One region of the Neomicrococcus aestuarii genome, then DNA from elsewhere that is predicted to be linked to it. Evidence: riboswitches for the same ligand, from Rfam matches in the RefSeq annotation. Region 1 holds a riboswitch; each other region holds the start of a gene.
The links. A riboswitch is a leader RNA that binds a small molecule or an ion and turns the genes downstream of it on or off. The one in region 1 is predicted to bind S-adenosylmethionine.
Positions count from the first base shown of each region.

Region 2: another riboswitch for S-adenosylmethionine. It lies ahead of HD598_RS07625 (flavin reductase family protein); the one in region 1 lies ahead of HD598_RS06190 (LLM class flavin-dependent oxidoreductase).
Region 3: another riboswitch for S-adenosylmethionine. It lies ahead of HD598_RS04570 (substrate-binding domain-containing protein); the one in region 1 lies ahead of HD598_RS06190 (LLM class flavin-dependent oxidoreductase).

Region 1 is NZ_JACHDR010000001.1:1,399,469-1,404,822, reverse strand. It holds gene HD598_RS13760 (acyl-CoA dehydrogenase family protein) at 161-1,414, shown strand; SAM riboswitch class I at 1,505-1,595, shown strand; gene HD598_RS06190 (LLM class flavin-dependent oxidoreductase) at 1,647-3,050, shown strand; gene HD598_RS13755 (sensor histidine kinase) at 3,268-4,527, opposite strand; gene HD598_RS06180 (hypothetical protein) at 4,695-4,886, opposite strand; gene HD598_RS06175 (response regulator) at 4,972-5,354, shown strand, end outside.
Region 2 is NZ_JACHDR010000001.1:1,698,651-1,707,387, reverse strand. It holds gene dnaB (replicative DNA helicase) at 1-438, opposite strand, end outside; gene HD598_RS07630 (DUF1801 domain-containing protein) at 1,155-1,586, shown strand; gene HD598_RS07625 (flavin reductase family protein) at 1,681-2,229, opposite strand; SAM riboswitch class IV at 2,270-2,384, opposite strand; gene rplI (50S ribosomal protein L9) at 3,146-3,604, opposite strand; gene rpsR (30S ribosomal protein S18) at 3,620-3,859, opposite strand; gene HD598_RS07610 (single-stranded DNA-binding protein) at 3,961-4,527, opposite strand; gene rpsF (30S ribosomal protein S6) at 4,568-4,873, opposite strand; gene HD598_RS07600 (M18 family aminopeptidase) at 5,087-6,379, opposite strand; gene HD598_RS07595 (response regulator) at 6,408-7,226, opposite strand; gene HD598_RS07590 (sensor histidine kinase) at 7,223-8,596, opposite strand; gene HD598_RS07585 (hypothetical protein) at 8,662-8,737, opposite strand, start outside.
Region 3 is NZ_JACHDR010000001.1:1,025,799-1,034,535, reverse strand. It holds gene trpS (tryptophan--tRNA ligase) at 1-717, shown strand, start outside; gene HD598_RS04590 (LLM class flavin-dependent oxidoreductase) at 842-2,275, opposite strand; gene HD598_RS04585 (ABC transporter permease) at 2,272-3,387, opposite strand; gene HD598_RS04580 (ABC transporter permease) at 3,384-4,388, opposite strand; gene HD598_RS04575 (sugar ABC transporter ATP-binding protein) at 4,385-5,923, opposite strand; gene HD598_RS04570 (substrate-binding domain-containing protein) at 5,913-6,956, opposite strand; SAM riboswitch class I at 7,043-7,133, opposite strand; gene HD598_RS04565 (hypothetical protein) at 7,242-7,472, shown strand; gene HD598_RS04560 (acyl-CoA dehydrogenase family protein) at 7,581-8,737, opposite strand, start outside.

The DNA.
Region 1 (5,354 bases):
CAGTCTGGCAAATTGGTGACAAATAATTTCATGATCTGTCACATTCATTGCCCTTGATTCGACTTGCGTGGATTCTTATGGGAACCCACCGAGCCATTAATCACCTGGATCTCGAGTTCATTAGCTTGACTACGAGTCCCCTCGGAAAGCGAAAACGCCTGTGAGCACCCAAACTGTGGAAACCACGTCTCTTGCATCAGCTCTTGATAAGTACCGTCCCGTCTTCGACCGCATTGCGGCCGGAGCGGTTGATCGCGAGCTCAACGGCGAGCTGCCCCACGAGCCCATCCAGTGGCTCAAAGAATCAGGCTTCACCGCCGCGCGCGTGCCGCAAGAGTTCGGCGGCGGCGGTCTGACGTGGGAGGACTTCACGGCCCTGCTCATCGAGCTGGCTGCCGCGGACAGCAACCTCCCGCAGGCATTGCGCTCCCACGTGGCGTTCGTGGAGGAAAACCTCTACCACCACGGTCAGGTTCTCAACGGTGTCACCGATGACCGCAGTGCGTGGTTCAAGCGCTTCGTCTACGGCGAGATTGCCGGAAACGCGTGGACCGAGCCAGGCCAGGGCGGCGTGGCCACGGTTCTTGAAGAGCGCGACGGCAAGCTGTTGCTGAACGGCACCAAGTTCTACACCACGGGCACCATCTTCGCCGAGTGGATCGACGTGTTCGCGAAGCGCCCGGACGGCTCGGACATTTCGGTGTACGTGAGCACCAAGACCGATGGCATCGAGACCTTTGACGACTGGGATGGCTTCGGCCAGAAGGGCACCGGCAGCGGCACCACGGTGTTCAAGAATGCCCCGGTAGACCCTGAGAACGTCTACGACTTCGGCTTCCGTTTCCCCTACCAAGCAGCGCTGTACCAGCACATTTTGCTGATTGCCCTGTCCGGAATTGCGCACGGCGCAGCCCGCGAAGTGGCGCTTCAGGTCAAGAACCGCAAGCGCGTGTTTGGCCACGGCAATGCCAACCTGGTGAGCGAAGACCCGCAGATCCTTCAGGTGGTCGGCGAAGTGACCTCGAAGGCGTATGTCGCCGAGGCCGCGACCTTGCGCGTGGGCCGCGCACTCGACCGCGCCTACGAGTCCCGCACCGCCGGCGACGCCGCCGAGAAGGCAGCAAACATCGCGGTGGAACTCGAATCCGGACAGGCCCAAGTGGTGCTAGTCCCTCTTGTGACGGACGCAGCCGGACAGATCTTCAACACGCTCGGAGCTTCCTCCACGAGCACCGCCAAGGCGCTGGACCGCTACTGGCGCAACGCTCGCACCGTCGCCACGCACAACCCCTACATCTACAAGGCGCGCGTGAACGGTGACTGGGCCGTCAACGGAACGGAACCACCCACCGTTTGGAGCATCGGTGAAGCGGGAGTGGACGAGAAGCGCTATGGCCAAGCTGCGTCGTCGTAATTTCTGAAAATCAAAATTTCCGAGGGAACCGTTACACACTGCAACTCGCGAATTTCGCGAGGAGCGCCCTTAAGGTGTGCAATGGAACGGTACCCATCCAGAGCGGCCGAGAGATCTGGCTCGTTGACGCCGCAGCAACCCCCTCCTTGGAGGACGGTGCTACTGCCAGCAACGATGGAGAAGCTCGAACCGCGCCACGCGTGGGTTCTTCTCGTCGGGAAGGAACCAAAGAATGACTGAACAAACTCCCCGCCGCCAGGTACGTTTCAACGCGTTCGACATGAACTGCGTAGTCCACCAGTCCCCAGGACTGTGGCGCCACCCAGAAGATCAGGCCTGGCGCTACAAGGACATCACCTACTGGACCGAGCTCGCCAAGCTCCTTGAAAAGGGCAAGTTTGACGGCCTGTTCATCGCTGACGTCCTCGGCACTTACGACGTCTTCAATGGCACCAACGAGGCTCCGCTGTCCTCCGGCGCGCAGGTTCCCGTGAACGATCCGTTCCTCTTGGTTTCCGCAATGGCGGCTGTCACTGAGAACCTCGGCTTCGGCGTCACCGCCGGCACCGCCTACGAGCACCCGTACCCATTTGCTCGCCGCTTGGCCACGCTGGATCACCTGACCAACGGCCGGGTGGGCTGGAATGTGGTGACCGGTTACTTGCCGTCCGCCGCGCGAAACATGGGTCAAGAAGATCAAATGGAGCACGACGAGCGCTACAACCACGCCGACGAATACCTCGAAGTGGTCTACAAGCTGCTCGAGGGTTCGTGGGAAGAAGATGCCGTCCAGCGCAACCGCGAGACCGGCGTCTACACGGATCCGTCCAAGGTGCACCCGATCAACCACGAGGGCAAGTACTTCAAGGTTCCCGGCATCGCCATCACGGAGCCGTCCATCCAGCGCACGCCGGTCATCTTCCAGGCAGGCGCTTCTTCGCGCGGTATGAAGTTCGCCGCCGAAAACGCTGAGGCGGTCTTCGTGAATTCGCCAACCAAGGAACTCCTGACGAGCACCGTCAAGAAGATCCGTGACGCTGCCGAGGCCGCTGGTCGCGACCGCTACGACATCCGCATCTACGCCATGCAGACCATCATCACGGGTCCGGACACTGCCTCCGCGCAGGCGAAGTTTGAAGACTTCAAGCAGTACGTGGATCCGCAGGGCGCCCTGGCTCTGATCTCCGGCTGGATGGGCGTTGACCTCTCCCAGTACAACCTCGACGACAGCATCGGTGCGAACGTGAAGTCCAACGCCATCCAGTCCTCCGTGGAGACCTTCCAGAAGGCTTCCGGCGACGACGGCAACCCCTGGACCGTCCGCCAGCTTGCCGAATGGGTGGGCGTGGGCGGCTTCGGCCCCATCACCGTGGGCTCCGGCGCCGAAGTGGCGCAGAAGCTCGTGGAGTGGGTTGACGACACCGACGTTGACGGCTTCAACCTCGCCTACGCCATCACGCCAGGCACGTTCGAGGACGTTGTTGAATTCGTGGTTCCTGAGCTTCAGAAGCTCGGCGCGTACCAGGCCGAGTACCAGCCGGGATCGCTGCGCAACAAGCTCTTCGGTAAGGGCGACCGCTTGCAGTCGAACCACCGCGCTGAGCAGTTCCGTTTGAAGGATTCTGTAGAGGCGTAAGCGGTTCGCGTTGAACCATTGAATCCCGGCTTTCACACCTGGTGTGAGGCCGGGATTTTCATTTCCTAGGTGGTCGTTAAATGGCGGATGGCCGGCACACACTCCGGCCATCCAGTTCCCATTTCTTGCCCGTCACCAGGGGCACTATTAACACTACGAGGCCGTTTCGGCGAAGTCGTTAGCCGTTTGTCTATAGTTTTGTATCAGGTGGTATTTCTTAGAGCTCGATGCCGCGAATCGGCACCGTGACTTCGAGCCGCCACGTGGAATTCGTCTGAATGACGTCGAGCTTTCCGCCCAAGCTGGACGTGCGGTCGCTGATACTTCCCAAGCCCAATCCGGCGGAGGGGCTCTTAGTGCTAAAGGATCCGTTGCCGTTGGTCGCGCGTGCTTTCTGGTTCTCAATCTTGAGCAGCACATTCCCGTCAACAACCTCAACGCATAGCGTGCAAGAGCTCTCCGGTGCCGCATGTTTGAGGATATTGGTAGTCGCTTCCTTGAGGATGCGGTGCATGGCCACCTGAATGCGACGGGGGAGGGCGTCGAGGTCGCCGCTGGTCTTCTCAATGACGCGGAACCCGATGGATTCCAACTGCCGCGAGGCCTGATCGATGCTTCGGCGCAGCGTGAGCGTCGAAGCGCCGGTCGCTGCAGACTCCTCTTCATGAGTGAGCGACTTGTCTGAGAAGTGCGCTTCCTCCGAAGACTTCAAGACGTTCAACAGCAAGCGCAAGTCTTGAAGAGTATTACGGGCGGATTGGCCAATAACTTCGAGGGATTGTTTCGCCAGCTCCGGATTCTTCGAGAAGGATGCCGCTTGAGCCTGCATGGCGATGATGGTGATGTCATGAGCCACGATGTCGTGGAGATCTCGAGCGATGGAAAGTCGTTCCGCCGAGCTCGCTTCGATCTGCCGAATCCGCATCTCCTCGAGTTCGGCATCGTGCCGCGCCTGAGTGTTCCACCCGCGTCGAATCAAGGTGCCGATCAGTGCACCCACGGCCAAGAGGGGGATGCTGAAGTACAGAATGGGGCGGTCGTCTGGCCAGGTAGACCAGATTCCGATAGACCACGCCGCGCAGGCTGCCACGAAGGCGCCAATGAAGATGCGGTTAGCTGTTGCCACCAAGACTGCGAAGATCAGCGGCGTCACAATGATGGCGTAGCTGTACTCATGAATGGTCAGAGACAGCGCCAAACCGCTCATGGCGATAACGCCGGCAACGGTGGATCGAATCCACATGAAGCCCGTGGCGGCAAGGAACACCAAAGCGGCATTGGCGCTATTGGAAGTCCGTGAACGTATGTCAGGGTCTTGCTCAACAAAGAGCGTGACGATGTCAGTGGCGGTGTAAGCCACCACGATGATCGACACGATGCTGAGCGTGAACTTATCTACTTTCCGCGCGCGAAAAAACTCACGAACCGCGTTACTCAGTGCGTGATAGGCGGTTTGGAAGAAGGAGGAAGAGTCCACGGATAAGACTTTACGGAAGTAGTCAACCCGTCTTGAAATCACGGCTGACTAGCGCCGATGTGAATCAGAGGAGAAGCAAGCCACCGTGGAGTGTGTGAGGCGAAAGTGACTCGCTGCGCTATGAAGTCAGCCGTTCGTAAGAACGAGCTGGACGGATCAGTGAAGATTTAGCGTGGGCACATTGCGCCGTAAGTGCGGCAGAACCACTGAGAGATGTCCCAGGAGTAGCCGGTCGGCATGATGATGCTCTTGGAGCTGATGCTGGTGGTAGGGACTTCGAGTGCGGTTGCGGAAGCTGGAAGTGCGAAGGCGGCTACGGTGATGATGGCGGCTGCGGCGAAGCGGGAAATGGATTTCATACCTCTAATTGTCCCAAGTCTTAATATCGACGCAATTAGCCATTCGTCTAAAGTTTGCGGCGAACGGCGTGTCTACAATGACGCCATGCTTGATGCTCCCGCAGAAGACGCCCCCATCCGAGTTCTCATCGCCGACGACGAGTCGCTCATGCGGCAAGCTTTCCGCACCATCATTGACATTGCCGACGGTTTTGAGTGTGTGGGTGAGGTCCGCAATGGGGCTCAGGCGGTGCATCACGTGGAGCTTTTGAATCCGGATGTTGTCCTCATGGATCTTCAAATGCCGGAGATGGATGGAATTGAGGCGACGGCGAAGATCGTTGAGAAATTCCCGGACGTGAAAATTTTGGCGGTTACAGCGTTCTCTTCCGAAGAATATTTGATTCCTGCTTTGCGCGCTGGCGCCGCCGGGTATTTGGTCAAGGACACCACACCGGAGTCCATGCTGTCTGCCATTCGTTCCGTTTA
Region 2 (8,737 bases), 300 kb from region 1:
TTCGCCGCCTTGCGAGTACCCCATGTTCACAATGCGGGTACCTGCTTCGACGAGCCTGCGCAGTACTGCGCGTTCGTGCACAATCTCGGCGTAGTAGCCGGCGTTGGCGGCTGTTGGAACGGACTGAATGAGCGTGTGTAGGTAACCGGGACCGCCGATGCGGCCGATTTCTCCGCGCTTGGTCAGCTCATCTGCCACCGTGACTGCGTCAGCAGGTTCGCCCTTGCCGTAGAGGTCAAGGATGGCCTCGTAAATAGCCTCGTGGTTTGGTCGGTAGAAATCCGGGCCGCGAAGGACTTCGATGCAGTCGGCGATGGCATCCTTGGAGAGCATCATGCCGCCCAAAACGCTCTGTTCTGCAACGATGTCTTGCGGTGGCGTGCGCGCAAACTGCGTGTCTTCAGAACGTGATGCGTTGTCCAGGTGCTGAACGGCCACGAATTCCCCTTGATGTACTTAGCGTGATCCCGTGAAAGCCCACGGCGGCGCAATTCTTAGCTCTTGCGTCAGAAGTCCATTGTCCTGACACCCAGTGACACTTAGAAAAGACCAACGTTGGGGATGGAAAATAGGCACTCTGCGATATAGAGCTCAGGCAACCATAGTCCCGTAGTTCGTCCGACTCAAATGAGTTATCCACAGGCCATGTGCATAACTGACACATTCATCCACCGCCCATGTGTATAACTTGGGGATATCCCTGTGACCCCAACCTTGTTTCTGACCATTAACCAGCTCTGACTAGGCTAAACACAAATTCACAGCTGTGGATTCAAAATACTTTTCCACAAAGGTTCAAGCGCCACCTCCAGGTTCAAGCCGATCTACAGTGGATAAATACTTGAAAATTTGGGGATACCCACAAGAGTTATCCACAGGTTGGGGGTACTTGTGCACAGACACGCGCGGGATCATGCTAAGAACTTGACTGGAAGCTTTCATCCGTGCATCGAGTGCATCCGCCGTTTGGAGTCCGTCAGTTGTGGCGTCATCACCAGCCGGCCACTCGGTTTGAGGGCAACGAATGCCTCGTGATGATGACGCGCCATTGGAGACACTGTGCAGCGTGAGTGGTTTCAGATGGCGCCCCGTGCGAAGTGGAGCGTTTATCGATGTCGCGACAGAGAGCACGCAGGGCCACTACATTGGTGTTTATGGCCGAGAACAAGACGCAACCCACAGTTGTTGACCCTCGCGAGTTCATCGCTTCCGTAGAGCACCCCACGCGGCGTGCGGACGGCGAAGTGCTGCTGGAGCTCATGGAGGAAGTCACCGGCAAGCCACCGGTGATGTGGGGACCCACCATTGTGGGCTTCGACGAGTACTTTTACCGCTATGACAGTGGGCACGAAGGAACGGCACCCATGGTGGGATTCTCGCCGCGCAAGGCAAGCCTGTCGCTGTACGGAATCAAAGAGGCTCCGGAATCCGCCGAACTACTCGCCAAGCTTGGCAAGCACAAGACGGCGGTCGCCTGCGTATACGTCAATAAGCTCGCCGACATAGACCTAGAGGTCTTGAAAGAGCTTGTGCGTGTAGGACATCGGCACTACGCCGAAGTGCTGAACCAATCAGCAGAGAGATAAGCGCGCGCCCGGCAAGTGATGCCGGGCGGTGGCGATTCAGCGCGGTCGGCTTCTAGACAAGCGCGTCTAGACGAACGTGTCTGAACTGGCGCGTTTAGACGAGCGCGTTGTCCTTGAGCGTGCGGAAGGCCGAGCCATGGAAAACCAGTGGTTCGTTAGCGTCGCCGTGGGATTCGTGGCCGTGAACGCGCAAGAGCACCACCTGGTGGTCCCCTGCAGGGAACTCGGACTCAACGGTGCAGTCCAGCCATAGTGCTGCGTCCTCAAGGAACAAGGCTCCGTCATCAGTGGATGCAAGGTTGAGGCCAGCGAAGCGATCGCCATTGCGGGATGCGATCTGGCGGCAGACACCTTCGTGGCTCTCGCCAAGGATGGATACGCCAATGCGCTCTGCGCCGCGGACGATTGGCCACGTGCGGGACGAATTTTGTACTGCGAACATCACCAGTGGTGGCTCAAGGGAAACGCCAACCGTGAAGGAAGAGGCCACGATTCCCTGAGGTTCCCCGTTGACGATTGCGCACAACGCGGCAACGCCTGATGGGAAACGTGAAAATGCCTGACGGAGGGACTGAGCTCCCACATCATGAGAAATGGTGCCGCTACCGGTGGTAACGGTGGTGCTCTCTACGCTGGCGGTCATAACAGTTCCTTAGGTAACTCGTCCGCAGTCCGTTGGTCGGATGCAGTACTTGCGTTGCGGAGTTCCCCGAACGCCGAATCGTCACCTGGAGCACCCCACTACTACCAGAGGGTTGCCGGTCAACCAGCCAGGGCTTGTCATTGACTCTCTTGATTCTGAGTTCAACGGTAAGGCGTATTCGATCTACTCGTCAAAAGTGGGCGAAACATTTCGAAAAGCTAAGGAACCAGCTATTGACATAGAACAGAAGATGGAAATAGTCCGGAAACATCGAAGAAACATCAATCCCAGCGTCACTTGATCATTCAATCGACGCGGGCGGAATCACTTCGCCGCCATCTCGGGGAGTACTAGCACCCCTCTCAATGCGTCACTGGACGTCATGAAAGGTCCCTCGTGGGCGATGTGAAGTGATGAACGGAACTGTGGAGCCCCGGTAGAAGACCAAACGTAGCTGGTGTTGTGTGATCGTCGCTATTGAAACTACGATGACGCAACACCAGCTACGCAGCGCCGAATGGCCCGCAACAATCCGTACGTTTCGACATTCGGCCAAGCAACATTGGCTACGACGCCAGCGCGCGCCACACAACAATCGCTACGTCGAGCCGATGGGCGTGCAACTATCCGTACGTTTCGGTTTTCGGCCACGCAACAATCTGTACGTCTCGACATTCGGCGACACAACAATCGCTACGTCGCCGCACGGGACGCCGGTGCCGCGCGGTAAGAACGCGCAGCAAGACACTGCCAACAAAAACAAGCGGCCAGAACTAGGTTCAAGAAGAGCACCGAGAAGACGAGAGCAGGCATGACGAGAGCTCGGAAGTGAAGATGTTGAAGTGGAAGAACAAAAAGAAGAACCGCCCCCAACCGGGAGCGGCTCTTCTAAATTCTCAGCTATTCAGCGTGAAGGTTACTTGCCCTTTGCGGCAACAACCTGAACGTCGAATGCAGCCAAGACGTCTTCGTGCAAGCGAGCGGTAACCGAGTGGTTACCAACAGACTTGATGGCGTCCTGGATCTCGATCGAGCGGCGGTCGAGGTTGCCGAGGCCGGCTTCTTCGATTGCTGCTGCGATGTCAGCTGGCTTGACGGTGCCGAAGAGGCGTCCCGCTTCACCAGCCTTGACGGAGAGACGAATGGTGGTGGACTTGAGCTTTGCAGCCAAAGCCTGTGCATCCTCGAGGTTTGCAATGGCCTTTGCGGCGCGAGCAGCGTTGAGAGCCTCAACGTGCTTTTCTGCACCCTTGGTCCACGGCATTGCGAAGCCGCGTGGGAGAAGGTAGTTACGTGCGTAACCGTTCTTTACTTCCACTACGTCGCCAGGAGTACCGAGTCCGGTAACTTCGTGAGTCAAAATGAGCTTTGCCATGTTTGTTTTCCTTCCTTAGCCGCGGCCAGCGCCGGAGTAAGGCAACAAGGCGACTTCACGAGCGTTCTTGATTGCCTGAGCAATCTTGCGCTGTTCCTGAACGGAAACGCCGGTCACGCGACGTGCACGGATCTTTCCGCGATCGGAGATGAACTTACGCAGCAAAGCTACGTCCTTGTAGTCGATGACCGTCACATCGGCGGCCTTCAATGGATTCGACTTTGGTTTGGGCTTACGGAGTTCAGCCTTAGCCATCGTGGAGCTCCTTTTCTGTTGGAGCCCGCAGATCAATCTGCGGGATGGTGAATGTTTTGTTTATAGAAGATCGAGGACGATCTCCCGCGTGAGCGGGATGTTTAGAACGGTGGTTCGTCGTTCCCGAGGTCGTTGCCCCAACCATCCGAAGATGAGGTGGAAGCACTGCTTTCCCACGGGTTGTCATTCTGGCGCTGTGGCTGAGCGTTAGCTGCGCCCCAGTTGCCGCCTCCACCGGAGTTGCCCCCGTTGAAGTTGCCACCAGAATTTCCACCACCGAAGTTGCCGCCGCCACCGCCGGAGCGCTGAGCACGGCTAACCTTTGCCGAAGCGAAACGAAGCGATGGGCCGATTTCCTCGACCTCAAGCTCCATTACGGTGCGGCGTTCGCCCTCTTTGGTTTCGTACGAACGAGACTTGAGGCGACCCTGAGCGATGACACGCATGCCCTTCGTGAGCGTCTCAGCTACGTTTTCGGCAGCTTCGCGCCACACAGACGCGCGGAGGAACAGCGCTTCGCCGTCCTTCCACTCGTTGGACTGGCGATCAAAGGTCCGAGGCGTCGATGCGATCGTAAAGTTCGCAACGGCGGATCCGGACGGGGTGAATCGAAGTTCGGGATCGGACGTCAAGTTTCCGATCACAGTGATAACTGTCTCGCCTGCCATGGTTCCCCTTCAGTAGTGTTCGTACGCGGTATCCGCGAGATTACTCTGCGGAAACCTTCTGATCTTCCGGACGAATGATCTTGGTACGCATGATCTGTTCAGACAAAGAAAGCTGACGGTCGAGTTCGGCCGACGTTGCAGGCTCTGCCGTGAAGTTAACGACTACGTAGATCGCTTCAGACTTCTTCTGGATTTCGTATGCCAAGCGGCGACGTCCCCAGATATCAACGTTGTCAATAGTTCCACCCTCGTTGGTTACAACTTCGAGGAACTTGTTGATGGTTGGTTCAACGGTGCGCTCGTCGACCTCTGGGTCGATCAGCACCATCAATTCATAAGCACGCATGTGAACCCACCTCCTTTGGACTTAACGGTCACGGTCTTTCCGCAACAGGAGGTTCTTCGCGTTGGTGAATGTGACCCCATATGGACATGCGGGCACAAACAACCTCAGCTATCTTACCGGAATTTCTCCCCTAACCATAACGACGGCGCAGCTTCCTTCCCAGCCCCACAGTGGGTTCTTGGGGACAACCGTGCCGCTTCCGCCGGCTTGTGTCTAGCTGTGGGTGAAGAACGCCTGCGCAATGCGTGAGAGCGAGTACAAGTCCTCGACGTGCGCCATTTCTCGTGCCGAGTGCATCGAGAGCAGCGGAACGCCCACGTCCAAGGTTCGAATGCCGATCCGCGTGGCCGTGATGGGGCCGATGGTGGACCCGCATGGCATCGCGTTGTTGGAGACAAACTCTTGGTAGCGGGCATCAGCCGTGGCGCACCACTGCGTCCACGCCGCCGCCCCAGGAGCATCCGTGGAGTAGCGCTGGTTCGCGTTGATCTTCAAGAGCGGTCCTTGACCGGCCACGGGCTGATTGTGGGGGTCGTGGCGCTCCGGGTAGTTCGGGTGAATCGCGTGCCCGGCATCCGAGGACAAGCACACCGAATCCGCCACGGCCCGGTAGGACTCTTCAAGAGACCCGCCCAGCGCGAAGCCGATCCTGCGCACCACTTCTTCCAAGAACGGCCCGGCCGCACCGGAGCGGGACGCGGAACCGATTTCCTCGTGGTCGAACGCCGCGATCATGGCAATTCGCTCGCCTGGGGCGTCGGCAATCTCGAGCAAAGCGGTCAGGGAAGCGTGTACGGAGCTGAGGTTGTCGAGTCGGCCGGAGGCCAAGAATTCGTTCGTGGCACCAAAGAGAGCCGGCGCCTGCGCGTCGCACGCTACGACGTCGTACCCGCCAATGCTGAGCGGATCGATGCCGGCAGCGTCCGCCAGTACCGCCAAAATGTCCGATTCTTCCGCCCGACCCGTGCCCCAAATGGGGTTCATGTGGCGTTGCGGATCCAGCTTGAGCCCCTCGTTGACGCCGCGGTCCAGGTGGATTGCGAGTTGCGGGAAGCGCAAAAGTGGGTCGGTGCGGGTGAGAACTTCGGTGCCGTCGTGGGTGACGAGCCGCCCGCCGAGGACCAGTTCGCGGTCCAGCCACGAGTTCAGCAGCGGCCCGCCGTACACTTCAACCCCGGCCTGCAACCAGCCAAAAGCGCTCGTGGTGGGCTTGGGCTTGAGCTTGAAGGACGGCGAATCCGTGTGGGATCCCAGAATGCGGAAGCCCGTGGTGGCCGTCGCGGAGTCCGGAATCACGAACGCGATGAGCGCGCCGTCTCGCTGCACAAAGTATTTTCCGGGCGTCAGATTCCACGCTTCGGTCTCGACGAGCGGGCTGAAACCGTCAGCCACCAGCCGCAAGACGCCTTCGGCAACGGCGTGGAAGCTCGAGGGCGACGCGGACACGAAGTCCGCGAGGTCAAGAGCGTGCTGCTGTGCTGGCGAAAACTGCGGGGTGCGTTCCATGAAACGAGCTTAACAACTCCCGCGCTTTTCAGCTCCCATTCGAGCCCGGAACCACCAATCCGTGCTCGTACGCGTAGACCACGGCCTGCACGCGGTCGCGCAGGTCAAGCTTGGTCAGGATGCGCCGCACGTGAGTTTTCACGGTGGCCTCGGAGAGGAAGAAGCGTGAGGCGATCTCGGCGTTGGAGAGCCCCTCGCTGATGGCTCCGAGCACTTCCATTTCGCGCGGGGTGAGATCCCCGCCCGGCCCCGAATGCGCCGGGTGAGGCGCTGCGGCGGTTCCGCCTGCAAAAGGTACGACGCCGCCTGGTGCCGTCCGGTGACCGCCCTCGGCTAGGTTTCCACCCGCGTAGGGTGACCCCGGGTTGCTCTGGGTGCTTGCCGCTCCCGGGGTGACGGGGCGCACGTAGGTTTCGAGCAAGCGCTGGGTGACACGAGGGGCTACGACGGCGTCGCCGCTTGCGACCACGCGCACCGCGGAGACCAGTTCTTCGGGTTCAACGTCTTTGAGTAAGAACGCTGACGCGCCAGCCCGTAGGCCTGCAAAGGCGTATTCGTCCACATCGAAGGTGGTCAGAATGATGACCTTGACCTCCGGGTATTCTGCGGCGATGCGGCGCGTGGCTTCGATGCCGTCCATTTCCGGCATGCGCACGTCCATGAGGACAATGTCCGGTGCCAGCAGCTCCGTCATTTCCACGCCTTCGCGGCCGTTCGAAGCTTCACCGACCACCGTGAAGTCGTCCTCACCCTCAAGGATGAGCCGGAAGCCCATGCGCAAAAGACGCTGGTCATCCACCAGCAAGATGTTCAGGTGTTGGTTCGTGGTCGATTCGTGCGCGGTCATGAGGCATCCTCAGTCTTAGAACGATGAATTTTCAATGGAGACGTGCGCAGATCCGCCCCCGCGGGGGCGTGGCTGGAGTCACTCGGTGAATGCACGGGAAGCGTCAACGTCACGAGCACGCGCCAGCCGCCGTCTCCCGCGGGACCGGCCTCGAGCGTGCCGTCGTACATGGCCGCGCGCTCCGCAATACCTTTGAGCCCCTGCCCCGAACCTTGGCCGGCACTCGTTCGCGTCACGGGAGCCGTGGCTTCTGAACCGTAACGAGGGGCACCTGCGTGAGCTCCGTCGTCGTACACCAACAACGTCACGTGCGTGTCCGTCCGGTCCACCCGCACGTGAACCTCGGTGGCCGTGGGAGAGTAACGCAAGGAATTCGTGAGCGACTCCTGAATGATGCGGAAAATGGTTAGCTCGAGCGTGGGATCGGCGTGAATTGCCGGCCCTGACTGCGTGAACGTGAGCGGCATGCCCGCTTTTCGGAAGCCCTCCAACATGTCCCGCAAAGACTCCTGGGACGGCTGCGGCGCCAACGGCGAGTTCGAGTCCTCGCGCAATACGGACAGCATGCGGCGCATGTCAGCGAGCGCCGTCCTGCCCGTACCGCTGATGTCCTCAAGAACCTCGCTGGCCTTGTCAGGATTGCGTTTGAGGGCAATTCGCGCGCCGTCGGAGAGGGCGATCATGACGGAGAGGGAGTGCGCCACCACATCATGCATTTCGCGGGCAATGCGCGTGCGTTCCTGGTTTTGCGCGAGCTCCCGGATTTTCAGACCCCAGTTCGCGATTTCGGCCTCGTGAATGCGGTTATTGCGCACCCACGATCCGATGCCGGTGACGAAGTAGTTGGACATCAAAATGGTGAAACCCACCAGCACCATGATCAGCACCGGGCTGACTTCGCCGCCCATTTCGGGGTTATTCAGCTCGGGATCGCCCATGAGGCGGTCAATGTTCAGCCAAATCCCCGCCACAATCAGGGCACTGGCCAGGGTTGCCAGGACGAAGGACCGGCGCGGACGGTATTTCGTGGCCACGGTGTACAGCATGATCATGGTGCCCAAGCCGCTGGTGGTCGAGTTCTGATCCACCACTACTAGCAACAGCTCTAGAGCCAGCACCAGGACGAACAGCGCGAGCGGCCACCGCCGCCTAAAGAACAACAGCACGCCCACTACGAACACGATGCTCAGGACCAGCGCCCAACTCTGAGCGCCCTCCACTAAGAACAAGAGCGGAGTAGCGCTCAAAAACAGGTAGACAGCACACACCAAGAGATCCGTGATGACGGGATGGCGGCGCAAAAAGCGCACGATGGGCCACCGTCGCCGGTCAAAGACCTCGTTGAGTGAGGGGGTGGGTGTTGCTGACATGTCTCTAGCCTACGAAAGTGGGGGCACGCTCTCGCGCGCCCCCCATACCGAATGTGGATACGTGCTTAGATATCGCGGCGCTGGGTGAGGATCGCGCCGGCAACCAGTGGCACTACAGCCCACGTGATGAGCGCTATGAGG
Region 3 (8,737 bases), 370 kb from region 1:
CTGACTGGCTTTGGCGAGGCTAGCCGCATGACGCAGTTCAAGGACAAGTCCGCGAAGCAAGGCGCCGATAACGCCGGCGTTGGCCTGTTCACCTACCCGATGCTCATGGCTGCAGACATCCTGTTGTACCAGCCCAAGGGTGTGCCCGTGGGGGATGACCAGCGTCAGCACGTGGAGCTCGCTCGCGATCTTGCGCAGCGCTTCAACTCACGCTTCGGCGAGACGTTCGTGGTGCCCGAAGCCTTCATTCAGAAGGGCGGCGCGCGCATCTACGATCTGCAGGATCCAACGTCCAAGATGTCCAAGTCCGCGTCTTCACCGAATGGTCTGATCAACATCCTCGATGACCCGAAGGTGATCGCCAAGCGCATCAAGTCTGCCGTGACGGATGATGACACCGTGGTGGCGCATGACCGTGCCTCCAAGCCCGGCGTCACCAACCTCTTGGAAATCCTCTCGGCAGTTACGAACACTCCAGTGGACACTCTCGTGGCGTCCTACGAAGGCAAGATGTATGGCCACTTGAAGGTGGACGTGGCTGAAGCCGTGGTGGCTGCTGTTTCGCCGATCCGCGAGCGTACGGAACAGCTTTTGGCTGATCCTGCCGAGCTGGACCGCTTGCTGGCGCGCGGCGCTGAGAAGGCCCGCGAAGTTTCGCAGCCCGTTCTGGACGCTGTCTACGAGCGCGTTGGCTTCTTGCCGCCGTTCAAGGGCTAATTGCGTCGTCTCTAATTTGTAAGACGCCAAAGGCGCCGGTTCGCAAACCAAAGTTTGGTTGCGGGCCGGCGCCTTTGCTGTGCCAAACGGCGATCAACGTGAACACGCGTTTCAGCTCAACGAATTATCGCGACAACACGTTTTCCGGAGAATCGGTGGCGGCTGAATCTGCTGCGGACGGCAAGCCAACGTAAGCGTTACGGTATTGGGCGGCAGGGTGTGAGTCTGCCACACGCTTGTTTCCTTCACCGGCTACATATTCACGAAGCGTGTTTCCTTCGTACTCGTCCCACACTCGTCCCCGCTTTTGAAGTTCTGGGACAACGAGATCCGTGAATTGTTCGAAAGACCCTGGCGTGATGGCGTAGGCAAGGTTGATGCCATCAAGTCCAGAGTCATCAACCCAGCGTTCGACCTCATCAGCCACAGTTTCGGGCGAGCCAACAAAGACGGGACCGATGCCACCTACGCCCAAATACTCCGCAATGTCTCCGGGAGTCCAACGTTTGTTCGGGTTTGCCACAGTGAAAATGGACAGAGCAGAGCGCGCCGCATTGGTGTCAATGTACGCAAGTTCCTGATCGGTAGCGTATTGGCTCAAGTCCAAGCCCGACCATCCTCCGTAGAAGGTCATTGAGCCCTCTTGAGATGAATAGGACTGATACTCCTTGAAGAGCTTCTCAGCTGCAGCGTCAGAATCGGCGACCACGGTTGTGACGAGAGCAAACATCTTGGCCGCGTCTCTCGGGCGGCCAACAAGCTCTAGTTCATCTCGAAAAGCGTCCGTCTGCTTGCGTGTCACGTCCGTATTGATGGAGTTTAGGAAGACCCCTTCACCGTGCTGCGCGCCGAATCTACGGCCGCGACTGGAAGCACCCGCTTGGAAGATCGCAGGCGTTCGCTGAACGGACGGTTCGGACAGATGAATGCCGGGGACGTTGAAGTGTTCTCCAGCATGATTGATGGGGTGGACCTTAGACGGATCGGTGAAGACGCCGCGCTCGCGGTCTCGAACTACTGCACCGTCTTCCCAAGAACCTTCCCAGAGCTTATAGACAACCTCCATGAACTCGTCCGCTAGGTCATAGCGGGCATCATGATCGAGTTGCTTCTTGTATCCCAAGTTTCGCGCCGCTGACTCAAGGTAGCTCGTGACGACATTCCAACCGATGCGGCCTCGGGTGAGGTGATCGAGAGTGGAGAACTTTCGGGCCAGCGCGTACGGCTGTTCGTAGGTGAGTGCGCTAGTGACCGCGAAAGCGAGGTTTTTTGTAACGGATGCCATCGCTGAAACTTGCATAAATGGGTCATTGAGCGGCACTTGATCTGCGTCGATGAGCGCTGGAGCGCTGGAGTTTTTATAGACGTCATAGATTCCCAGCACATCAGCGAGGAAGAGTGCATCAAATTTTCCGCGTTCAAGGATCTTTGCGAGGTCTGTCCAATACTCGATGGTGTTGTACTCATCCGCTCGATTGTCCGGGTGTCGCCAGAGCCCGGGACTTTGGTGGGAAACGCAGGTCATATCAAAGGCGTTAAGGCTGATGCGCTTGCTCATGAAGAAGCTCCTTCGGGGCTAGTTTTCTTAGTGGTAATCCACCGAGTGAGTTCGAACGTTCGTCCTTCCTGCTTGGCAAGAAGTGCTGCAATCACGAGGATCGCCAGCAAGACGATGCCGCGGCCAAGTCCCTGCCAGAAGAAGGACAAACCAATGAGGTTCATTCCATTGCTCAATAGAGCGAAAATGAGAACGCCGACAAGGGTTCCTGGGACACTGACGCGTCCGAATCGGCTAAGAGTTGCCCCGATGCAGACGGCTCCAATCGCATCCATGAGGTAAGCCTGGCCGCTGCCCGGAACAAAGCTGTTTGTGCGCGATGCAAGAATCACACCGGCAAATCCAGCAATTAGTGAGCAGAGCACATAGCTGCTGGCAATGAGGCGCTTGGTTTTGAGTCCGCTCAATAGTGCTGCGCCTGGCTGTTCGCCTGTGTGAGTAAGCCGGCGTCCAAATCGTGTAACTCCCAAGAGAAGCCCTACGACTACTGCGACAACTAAAAAGTTGATGACAGCTGCATCTATCTCTAGCCAATATCCCCGACCAATGACTGCGAATCCTTCGGGAACGCGTGGTGCAGATAAATAGATCGGGGCTCCGCCGCTCGTGAACAGCTGTTGAACGCTCGTACCGACGAACCAAATGCTCAAGGTGGCGAGGAACGGGGGGATTCTCAAAAGGACAACGAGTCCTGCGTTGATGAGTCCCACAATGAGTGCGGCCAGCAAGCCGCCGACCACGGCAACCCACGCCCGGTAACCGTCGTAGATCAATGCTGCGGAAGCAAGCGCCCCAAGATCCAAAGCTACTCCGATGGAGAGATCGATACCGCCAGCACGAATCACGATCGTGAGTCCCGTTGCTACAAGGGCTAGTAACGCCATCTGGCTGATGACAGAGACCAAGTTTCCGCTAGTGAGAAACGTGGGGGTCATAACGCTGAAGGCGAAGAGAATGACACCAAGCGTGACCGGAGCGATTGCTCGTGTCAGCGTTTGAGCCGTGATCCGCGGGCGCGCCTTCACACTGGAACTGGCCGAAGCGCTCGGTACTTCAGCTATTTCGGCTGACGAACGAGGCATGGACTCTTCGATTTTCTGGTCAATACTCACTTGGCGGATCGCCCCTTCAAAGTTACTGAGGCGAGCACAACAAGGATCAAGAGACCCTTAGCGGCACCAACCCACTGGCTCTCCACGCCTATCAGTGTGAGTCCGTTGCTTAGCGCGGCAACGAAAATTGCGGCTAGAACGGTCCCGGGAACACTAACGAGCAGACGATTCGAGAAAATGATGGACATGTAGCTCACCAGAATGATGTCCAGGAGAATCTGACCGCCAATACCTGGAACAGCCGCGGATAGTCGCGAAATCAGGAGAACACCTGCGACGCCGGCCAATAATGAACTAATGAGGTAACTGGAGAAGCGGTATTTATTGACGGAAATTCCGGCGACGGTTGCAGCCGTGGGGTTTTGGCCCACTGCGTAACTGTTGATTCCCCAAGAGCTACGGCTATAAATTGCCCAGGAAACCGCTCCCACGAGGAGAAGCGTCCAGGCGCTCAGCGGTAGTCCCAAGAAAGTTCCCTCACGAAGGGCAACAAATAGTGAACCTTCGGCGACAACTTTGATGTTGTTGCTGACCACCAATTCCAAAGACGTTGCTATACCCATGGTGGCGAGTGTTGCTAGAAGTGGGCGGAGGCCAAGCAGCACGGAGGCTCCGTTGATCAAACCGATCACCAAGGCGGTTCCGAATCCACCAAGAATGGCAAGAAAAGTATTGGCGCCGCTGACGGTCAACACAGCCGTGACGGCGCCAGAGAGACCGGCCACAGCTCCGCTTGAAAGATCGATACCACCGCTCAAGACGTCGTCACCGCCGCAAATGATGACGATCGCCAACCCCACGCCGGCAACAGCAAAAACCGACGCCTGCGTGAGGATGGTGATGATGTTTCCGTATGTCAGGAAATAGGGGGACCCAAGAGTAAAAATGACGAGTACAGCTGCAAGGGCGATGTACCCAAGCTTTCCGAAGAACTTCCCACTTGTCTTTCCTGGTGCGGACGTCGTGGAACTGGTGGTTGCGGATGCAGTGAGGACGCTCATGCCAACTCCTTTACTCGTTCGTTGGAGCTGGCGTCGCCCGAGGACGCCAACCTTAAGATTTGATCCGTCGTTACGTCATGTCCTGAGAGCTCGGCAACGATGCGGCCGCGATACAGGACGAGGATACGATCCGCGATGCCCACTAGTTCTTCCAGATCAACGGTGACGACAAGTGCACCGGCGCCGGAATCCACGAGGCTGTTTAGTTGTTCGTAGATTTGAGTGCGGCTTCCCACATCAACCCCGGAAGTCGGCTGATCAAGGACCAATACACTCGCTTCACTTGCCAACCACTTACCAAGCACCACCTTCTGCTGGTTACCACCAGAGAGGTTTCCAACCACATATTCGGGGTCCGTTGGACGTACATCGAGCTGGGAGATAAGAGCACGGGAAACAGCCCGTTCCTTCGCCACGTTTGTAAGCCCGAACAACCTACCCAAACGACTCAAGCTGGAGACGACCAGATTTTCACGTACCGTACTCCTCTGGAAAGCGCCGTTAGCGCGGCGGTTAGAAGGGACGATTCCGCCGCCGAAAGATACAAACTCTGCCGGGCTTTGCACCTCGTGTTCACGAACGTGGACAGAACCCGTATGTGATTTGGCTCCGACGACGGCATCCGCAAGATTTTCAATTCCTGAGCCGACGAGTCCCGTTACACCTACGATCTCGCCTGCGTGGACGGTCAGAGAAACATCAGTCAAAGATCCTGAAGAAGTTAAGCCGGACAATCGCAAGACGGCACTGTTTGACTGGGCTTTTCGTGGGATGCGACCGTGATCAAATTCTGTGACGTGTCGACCGACCATCAGCTCAACAATCTGGGCAATGGTTGCACCGTCTTGGAAGCGTACGTCCGCAACTTTGAGACCGTTTCTAAGAACGGTTACTCGGTCAGTGATTTCTTCGAGCTCTTGCAGATAGTGGGAGACGAAAATGATTCCCACACCCTGAGCCTGGAGCCGACGCACTACGTCAAAGAGCTGGCTAACCTCTTTAGAAGCCAGAGGTGCTGTGGGCTCATCCAGGATGAGAACTTTCGGGGAGGAAAGTACTGCCCTTGTTATTTGAATGAGCTGTTGTTGTGCAACCGTGAGCTCCGAAACGAGTGCATGCGGGTCAAGGGACTGACCCGTGACTTCAGTGATCTTTACCGATGCTTCGCGAGCAACCTTTCGAAGATTGCTAAGTGCTCCAGACAGTTGGGGGAGGCCCAAGAATAGTTGTTCGTAGACACGAAGCTGAGGAGCAAAATGTCGCTCTTGGTGGATCACAGCAATGCCCAGCGCCTCGGCGTCAGCCGGGCGATTGATGCTTACGAGTTCGCTGTTCAGGCGGATCGACCCCTCGTCAGCTGCATACAGTCCTGTCAGGACCTTGATGAGGGTGGACTTTCCCGCTCCGTTCTCACCAACGAGACCAAGGACTTCTCCCGAGTGGAGGTCCAATGACACGTCCGAAAGGACCGTTACAGCGCCAAATCTTTTCGTGATGCCGCTTAAGGACAGTAGTGGCTCGAGGTTAGATTCCAAGGTCAGCACGCACCTTCGCAACATTTTCCTTGTCGATGAAGATGGGATCGACGTAGGTGGTTTTCCGAACTTTGTCTTCTTCTCCGCCGAGGAAGCGGGCGATATTTTCCGCAGAACGGACAGCAATGGCATCTGTCGGCTGCCCGACGGTGAACTGGTATGCGCTATTCGGATCTGCGATGAGATCCAAGGCACCAGGTTCGGCGTCCACGCCGTATAGGCCAATTTCCTCTCGGTTCGCCGTGTCGAGGGCCTGCGCCGCACCGATCAGTGGCATATCCCAGCAGGACCAGATGGCGTCTACGGACCCTTCCGGCAGGCGGCGCAACTGATCCGAGATCTGATTCTTTGCGTCTTCGATGGTGTCTTCGTATTTATCTTGAAGTTCCGGTTCGATGATCTTGATCTCTGGATAGTCCTTGAGAACTAACAGCAGACTCTCGTATCTGATGCGGCAGGGCGTGACACCTGGGAACCCATTGAACGCGAGAATCTCGCCATTTCCACCGATATCTTCGGCTAGCGTCCGAGCCAAATGGGTGCCAATGTTCCAGTTATCGCTCGTTACGTTGTTCTTGCTGTAAGGCGTCTGAAAGTCAATGGTGAAAAGCGGAATTCCAGCGGCGTCCACCTTTGCTAACGCAGGTGTCAGAGTTTGAGCATCGCCTAGGATCACTACGATCGCATCTGGCTTTTGAGTGATGAGATTCTCGACATTCGCCACATGTTTGTCATCCTTGGCTTCCGCCTGAGTCGCGATGACCTTACCGCCGAGTTCCTTAATACGTGCTTCTAGCTCCTGATAGACGCCTCGACTGTAATCATGCAAGATGTCTTTGGCCGCAATTCCAATGGTCTTGCCCTCGAGGGATGGAACTTCGGCTAGTTCCACTTCACTTGCTGCTCCTGCCACTGCGCCTACGGGTGCAGAAGCAGGTTGCACGGGTTCTTTGAGCGAGCAGCCGGAAATTCCAACTGCAAGCGCGAGCGCAGACACTGAAAAAAGTGCAGCAAATTTGCGTCCGTTAATCACGGGTTCTCCTTCGTCATTGTGATCCGAAGGAATCTCGAGAATTGCGCACGATTGATCAGAAATGAGCAGCGTTGCGGGCGCCCGAGTTTCCATCGATTCTGGCGTTAGCACTATGACCCCTCGGTCAATTTGCTGCGGCGTCAACGAGCCAGATCTCTCAGCCGCTCTGGATGGGTGCTAATAGACAATCAGAGTCTGAAGAGCAATCCAAAGAATGTTACATCTTCGGGAATATTCGGGTTTCGTGCGAAATAATTTCACTAGCAAACAAAATGTGTAGGATCATTGCCTGAATCTTCTACGCAGGAAGGTGATGCCTCGTCAATCTCCGTTCGTATCGTCGAATGGCTAACTCTTGACGTCCCTTTCAACCTTCGTAAGACTGTGGCCAGAGTGAAAGTTTGGGGGAGTATGCCTGGACTTTTAGGTTGGAACTTAGTCATGGGGATTTCCGTCGTGGCATTGATTGCCGTGATCGCTGTTGTGGCGATGGTGCTGCGGAGGAATTCGCGCTGACTTCAAGAATCTGGAGACGTGGAAAGCGCCGGCTCTCATGACCAAAGTTTGGTTGCGAGCCGGCGCCTTCGTTTTCTCCCTAGATGCCTAGATGAAGGCGATCAAGGTTTAGGTGTAAAGGGAAAGTGGCGGAACTTCTCCGTTGAGGTAATAAGCACCAACCTCGATCTTCTTGTAGTCCACGGGATCGTGAAGCGTGTGCGTGCGTACGTTGCGCCAATAAAGGTCAAGGCCAACGCTGTTCTTGGTGGAGCTAGCGCCGGTGACCTCGTAAATACGGTTGGAAACCTCGATGCCGATTTCGGTCGAAACTACCTTGAGCTCAGCGATCTCATTCGCGTAAGCCCAGCGCTCTTCGGAAGTGAGGGCACCTTGGCGAGCTGCGACGTCGTCGAATTTCTTATTCAGCTTTTCCGCAAGTGCGGCAACCGCGGCGGTGCGCGCCTTCAATTCGCCGAGCGTACGCTGGAAAATCTTGTCCTGCGCGTACGTATCTACACCGGAGAGGAACCAAGAGTTCTTGCGGCCGAGAAGGATCTCGCGGCCACGCGTCAAGGCACCTTCGGCAGACCCAAGGTAGAAGTTGGAGAACGCCAACTGGATGCTAGGAGTCAGGATGGTGGAGATGGGTTCGTCGGTGACTTCGCCGAGAACATCCACGGGATTGATGCGAACATTGGTGTTCCGAACGCTTCCGGAACCCGTAAGGCGCTGGCCGAGGTTGTCCCAGTCATCCACCAACTCGAGGCCTTCACGCGTGGTCTCGAGAACGAACGCGATGATCTTGCCCTGGTTGATTCCGTCAGCGACTAGCGCGTTGAAGACGATGACATCGCCGACGCCGGAACCCGTGGAGAAGTGCTTGAAACCGTTCAGGCGGTAGCCGTCACCATCTGCCGTTAGCGTGAGGTCGGGGTCAACCGGGTTGACCGAGTCGCCCCAGAGCCAGTTACCGTTCAGCGTTGCTTGCCACCACGCTGGTTGCGTTTCAGGAAGCGCGTAGAACGCGATGCCGCTCTGGTTGATGTAGTGGTAAGCAAGCAGCTGACCGATGGAGCCGTCGACGCTAGAGATGATGCGGACAGCGTTGAAAGCCGTTTCCCAGTGTCCGCCGGCGCCACCGAATTCTGCTGGCACCAACAAGTTGAGAAGACCGCTGTCCTTCAGGAGCTGGACTTCTTTGTGTGGCTGCTGGTTGGCGCGATCGCGTTCCAGAACATCCTTCTGAAGCTCGTTGGCGACATTGCGAGCAATGCCGTTCCAGT